Regions from separate parts of the Anaeromusa burkinensis DSM 3853 genome, predicted to be linked through region 2. Evidence: riboswitches for the same ligand, from Rfam matches in the RefSeq annotation. Region 2 holds a riboswitch; the other holds the start of a gene.
What was found. Region 2 has a riboswitch for cyclic di-GMP ahead of C508_RS0115735 (methyl-accepting chemotaxis protein). Riboswitches for the same ligand answer to the same signal wherever they lie in the genome.

Region 1 (3,151 bases), on a different contig from region 2:
TTCAACAACGCATTATGCGAAAGCAGATCATGATTCACCTGCGCCGTTTTTTGATATTGCTCGCGCAGTTCTTCCTCCGTTGCAAGCAACTCTTCATGGGTGGCGCTTAACTGCTCGTAATGTTCCTGCAGTTTTTGTTTTGCTTGGACCCGCTCCGTAATATCAAAGGCGGCGCCTACAACAGCCCATACTGAGCCACTTTCATTTTTCAAAGGGATTAGCTGGTGGCTCCACCAGCGAGCTTGAAACAAGAATTCTCCTATAACCGTTTCCCCTAGCAGCGCACGTTGCACTTGATTCACAAGCTCTGGATGATTTTTATAAACCGCAAAAGCCGATGCGCCCACTTCACGACGAGTTCCCTGGGAGCCGTCGTTTTGCAAGCCTTCCCCCTCAGAAAGAGTAAAGCTCCCGTAGCTATCTAATGCATAAAACACGATGGGCGTATGTGCGATAAATGTACGGAGCCATAGCTCTTCTTTATGTTGTTTACGAAGACTAGATAACATATAGCTAGCTGCCAAAACAATGCCCAGGCTAAGCATAGACGCCGCCAGCAAAGATATGGTTCTATGTTGGTAGTATAAGTTCAATACGTCTTGCGAAGTCCCTACTTGAATAACAAGGGGATAGTCTTGCATCTTTCTATAGCTTTCGACCAACGTCTCCTTCGTTTGTGTTGCCAGAAAATCTCCATAGCTTTTAGTTATAATATCTTCTTGTTCTTCCAATTGTTGAAAAACGGGATCCTGACTTAGGTTATTACCAATTTCACTTTCACGGCCACTAGCCCGCACAACACCATCTAATCCGATAAAGCGAATCGTATAGTTCCGAGAAAAATTCATTTCCTGATAAAAAGAAGAAAAATACTCTGGTTTCATTGCAATAATGGCCACGCCAGCAAATTGTCCATCTGGATAGGCCAAGCGCTTCGTTAAATGAATACTAAGCCGTTGAGATGTTTTTCCTTTGTACGGCTTTCCAATATATAGTTCATCACGACCACTTTCGGTATGGTACAAAAAATGAGGAACATCCGCGATATTAATTCCTTGGCCTTCACCAATCGTATTTAAGACAAAATCCCCTTTATTATCTACTATACCGGCTGCTAATATAGGATCCAAACGAATTTGCCGAAAAAGTCTTTCCAGCCCTGGAGTCCTGGTATAGGTTTGCTCATATTCGTCTCTCATATGATTTAAGTAAAATTCATTTGTATTCAGCACACGACGAACATGCTCTTCAAAAGCCATCCCCATACGCTCGCAATCATGCTTGGCTTCTTCCATCACGGTTCGATGTTCAAAATAAAGCAAGCTCAACGTACTCGTCCACACAATGATAAGCAAACACGCAGAGCCAAATAAAAGAAAGCGTTTTAGAAATTGCCAATTTCGCAAAAATCCTTTTTTGTGCTGCAAGTATAAACCTCCTAGACTTCCTATTTATTAACCCTAGCTTGATTTTTCACAGGTCTCATGACATGGCCTCGACGCCTGTTACGCGATTATTTTACCGGCTTATTGGTTCAACTTTTTCTATAAAAAAATACCGGCCAAAATTGGGCCGGTATTTTTATGGCTATATGCCCCGGCAACTTGGCAATCATAGACAATCGTCCTTAGACCCATAGCTTTGCGTCCTTACCTTTCGGCAAGTTTGCTTTTTACAATTTTATTAGAAATCATTACATGACTAGAATCATTATATTGTAAATTTAGTCTAACTTCCTAGGCAACTATAGTCAATTACATTTTATTACAATTTCTAAGTCTAACTTATCTTTAAACATGGCCCTTCGTCTTAATGCCGCATAAAAAATAGCGTATCAGTAAAAGCTGATACGCTATAAAGTCTAACTTATTGGGGTCATATCATCTTTTCAATTAACCTGGCAACGTTCTTCCACTACGGCGACCGCTTTATTGCGGCTCTTCAAGACTTGATATGCCAAGAATAAGCCTCCATACCAGAAGGGCGCCACGTAAAGGCCCACTAAATTATCCGGATCATAACTCATCCCTAATACAACAGCCCCCAAGAAAAGCAACACGCCGTAATTTGCGTACGGAAAAAGAGGCATCTTATACTGCAACCGACTAAATTGCTCTTCGCTTAGTCCTTTGCGCCATTTTAAGTGAATACACATAATAAGAGCCCAAGTCCAAATACATCCAGTGACCGTACACGCCGACATAAAATAGAACACCGTATCTGGATAGGAAAAGTTTAAATATACGCCAACTAGACAAGCGGCGCTGGAAAATAAAATCCCATTGGCAGGAACTTGATGCTTGGAAAGAGTTCCCAAAAACCGGGGAGCTTCTCCCCGTAGAGATAACCCATAAAGCATCCGCCCGCACACATAGATACAGCTGTTCAGACAGGACGCCGCCGAGGAAAGAATAACAAAGTTCATAACTCCTGCCGCATAGGGAATTCCCATGCGTTCAAAGATAATCACAAACGGGCTTACCCCTTTAGGCAATGTATCCCAGGGACAAATGGAAAGAATAACCGTCATCGTACCAACATAGAAAATGAGGATACGCCAGAACACTTTATCAATGGCTGATTTCAAAGAATGCTTCGGATCTTCCGCTTCTCCTGCTGTAATACCAATCATTTCAACACCAGCATAGGCGAAAACTACCATAACCAAGGCCATGGCAACGCCTTTCAGGCCAAACGGCATGAAGCCTCCATGCGCCCATAAGTTTGAAAAGCCAATCGCCTCGCCGCCATTTCCGATGCCAAACAAAATCATAGCGGATCCTAAGAAAATCATCCCTATGATAGTAACCACTTTAATTAGAGCAAACCAAAATTCAAACTCTCCGTAATATTTGACGGCGGCCAAATTCACCGCTGCAATCACCCCTAAGCAAACCAGCGCCGCCAACCATTGCGGCGTATCAACAAACCAGTATCGCGCGTAAATACCTACAGCGGCAATTTCGCACATTGCCAAAACTACCCACTGATACCAATAAGTCCAACCGGTAATAAAAGAAACCGTAGGTCCGAAAAAAGTTTTAGCATATCCAGAAAAGGAAGCGGACACAGGATGTTCCACCGTGACTTCTCCCAAGGCCCTTAGCACAAAGTACATAACGACGCCGCCCAGAGCATACGCCAGCGTCAA
Region 2 (3,151 bases):
GAATTTTGAAAAAATACATTACACATGGCTGTTTTTAATAAAAAAGAACTCGGCGTCTGCAGAGCAGGGCCGAGTCCTTTTGTTAAACCTGTTAGGCGAGCTGAAATTTGCCGACTTCTTGACGCAGCTCTTCGGCCATGCTGGCTAAAGCTTGGCTGGAAGCAGCGATTTCTTCGGTGGAAGCAGCCTGTTCTTCCGTAGAGGCGGAGACCGTTTGCGTTTGGCTGACGGCCTGCTTGCTCAGGTGATCAATGTCTTTCATGGCGGAAACCATCTGTTCGCTGCCGCCTGCCATTTGCTGCATAGCGGCGGAGGCTTCCTGCATCTGCATATTAACGGTTTCAACTAGGGAGCCGATTTTATGGAACGCTTCACCGGCGGACTGAACAGCAGTTGAACCCTGTTGGACTAGCTGCGGACCTTCATTCATGACGGTTACGGCTTTTTCCGTATCGCCTTGGATTTCACCGATCAGCATGGCGATTTCTTTAGCGGCTCCTTGAGATTGTTCCGCCAGCTTGCGTACTTCTTCGGCTACGACTGCAAAACCCCGGCCTTGCTCACCGGCTCGGGCGGCTTCAATGGCTGCGTTTAGGGCCAGCAAATTTGTTTGGCTGGCAATACCGGAAATGGTGTCCACGATTTGGCCGATTTCCTGAGAGCGTTCGCCAAGCTGCGCGACAACGGCGGCAGACTGGACTACATTTTCCTCAATTTGCTGCATTTGCGCAATGGCGGCGTCGACCTCACGGCTGCCGACCTGGGCCGCTTGCGCGGCTTCATTGGCTCGGGCGCTGACTTGGTTCGCGTTAGCGGCGGCTTGTTGGATGTTGGCGGACATTTGCGTCATTGTTGCGGCTGTGGTATCTACGGCCTGCAACTGCTGCTCCGAGCCTTGTGCTACTGAACCAATAGCCGCAGCGACATCGCTGCCTGCCTGGGCGGCTTGATCGGCGCTGGCGGTCAATTGCTGGGAAGAGGCGGCCACTTGTTCCGCCGAGGAGCTAACTTGGCGAATCAAATGACGCATGCTTTCCTTCATTTCCTGGAAGGCGGTTGCTAATTGACCCATTTCATCATTAGAACGGACTTGGATCGGCTCAGACGTTAGTTTACCTGCAGCCATTTCTCTTGCGGCCTGCACCATTTGCTGAGCGGCGCGGGAGAGGCCGCGGCTCAAAACTAAGCTGATGGCAATGGAGCCGATAATCAGCAAGGCGTTAACGAAGAGCAGTAGTTGCTGGTTAGTTTGGCCTTTTGCGGCAATTTTATCTTGCTCCATTTTTACGAAAGCTTTAATCATTACAACTAATTCATCAGAATTAGTCTTGGCGGTAGTATAGGGCTGAGCGCCTTGCTGGATGACCTGCTGCAAGGTTGTTTGGTCCTGCGCATCCCGGGCTTGCATGGCGCGTAGCGAGAACGCTTCATAGGCGGCTTTAGCCGGCTTGATTTCACCAATTAATTTTTTGGCTTTTTCCGTTACGAAAATTTGCTCCATGCGCGCCAGTTTAGCATCAGACTCTTTCCGGAGTGCTTCAAATTTACTTTTATCCGCAGCGTCGCCGGTGAGGTTGTATTTGCGCACCGTAGCGGCTTCTTCAATAATATGGGCGGATAGTTCTTCCACTAAGGCTAGTTTCTCCAAATTGATTGTTGTGACATCATGGTACTCGCGGTTCATTTCACCAATTTTGTAGTACGTATACCCGCTCATGAGTAAGGTGGCGATAATTACGGCTGAAAATCCTGCTAAAATCTTTTTTCCAATGGTCAAATTCACTTGGTGTTTCTCTCCTTTTTTTGTTACTGTTGTGTTGGGTAGGAGGCGTCACCATGCATAGTGCTGGAGAAAAAAGAAAAAGACAGGAAAGCCTGTCCGAATAGCAAGTAGCAACTAGCTAGTTGGCGGCGCGGCGATCATAGGCGGTTAGCCCTTAGACCCGTAGCTTTGCGTCCCTATTTTTCAATAGGTTTGCCCTACATTATGATATTGTGATATTTATTAAACAATAGAATGGAATGTTTGTCAATTTTTTTGTGTTCTGTTTCATACATTTGTCACAATAACCGTTTATAATGAGAATAGGCAAAATAAAAATGACGCATAAAGCAGACAATGCGTGCGTGTTGCGGGCAGGAGGAGCTTTGGGATGTTGACGATGCTTTTGATTTTATTGGGTCTCTATGTAGTGTATCGGTTATTTCGCTCGCGTTCGGGGTATAATCAGAATCCTTATATGGGAGGCAATGGCGGTTTTGGCATGGGGGGCATGCTGGGCGGTATGGTGCTCGGGTATTTGTTGTCGCAGTATCTGATTGACCAGCACCAGTATGATATGTGGCGCAATATGGATGATGATGAATTGCGCGAGACCCTTACGTCGAACGGCATTTTAAATGGAGATGAATTTAACGATTTGCTGGGACAGGCGGAGGCGGGAAATCTGCCGGACGTTGCCAATCAAAGTACCTGGGATGAGGGCAGCCAGCAGGATATAGCTTCCAATAGCTTTGACGACTACCAAGATAATGATTTTGGCGGGGATGATTGGGGGTAACATGAAACAATTTAAAACAATGCTGTTGGTGGCGATGTTGATCTTTAGTATGAGTCTTTCTGTTTGTTCTGCAGGCAACCGCTTCGCGGAGCAAGTGAAGGCCGCCGCTGATCCAATAACGGAGAACATTTTACAGGCTGTTAATGAAGATGATTATAAGGGCTTTTCGAAAGACTTTGATGAAAAAATGAAAACAGAGTTGAACGAAAATGAATATCGTAAAGTGATTGCGGCGACGAAAGCGAACTTTGGCAGTTATCTTTCTAAAGAGTTTGTTGCGGCTGAGCTAAACGATACGTATACCATTGTTACCTATAAAAGCAAATTTTCCAAGGAAGCAGCGGAAATCATCATTCGTAATGTGTTGGTCGAACGTGATGGCGGCTATGTTGTAGCAGGATTTTGGATGGATTCTCCGCAGCCGAAAAGCAAATAAAGCAAAACACCTGGCTCTTGGCCAGGTGTTTTTTATCTTTACATGTCCTTGTTGTTATTTGTTTTTTTACCACTAGTGCGCTTCCGCCAAACAAGCAAGGCGATTATAAGTAGCAGAAGGACGCCGAGGCTGACTTGATGTCCGTAGGTAGTAA

Region 1: linked by a shared signal. The riboswitch ahead of C508_RS19525 (HD domain-containing phosphohydrolase) and the one ahead of C508_RS0115735 (methyl-accepting chemotaxis protein) in region 2 are both predicted to bind cyclic di-GMP.

The regions. Positions count from the first base shown of each region.
Region 1 covers NZ_KB894597.1:58,906-62,056, forward strand. The annotation lists gene C508_RS19525 (HD domain-containing phosphohydrolase) at 1-1,427, opposite strand, end outside; cyclic di-GMP riboswitch class I at 1,596-1,680, opposite strand; gene C508_RS0112380 (amino acid permease) at 1,889-3,151, opposite strand, start outside.
Region 2 covers NZ_KB894609.1:35,084-38,234, forward strand. The annotation lists gene C508_RS0115735 (methyl-accepting chemotaxis protein) at 92-1,783, opposite strand; cyclic di-GMP riboswitch class I at 1,905-1,990, opposite strand; gene C508_RS0115740 (hypothetical protein) at 2,154-2,561, shown strand; gene C508_RS0115745 (DUF3887 domain-containing protein) at 2,563-2,997, shown strand; gene C508_RS0115750 (DedA family protein) at 3,036-3,151, opposite strand, start outside.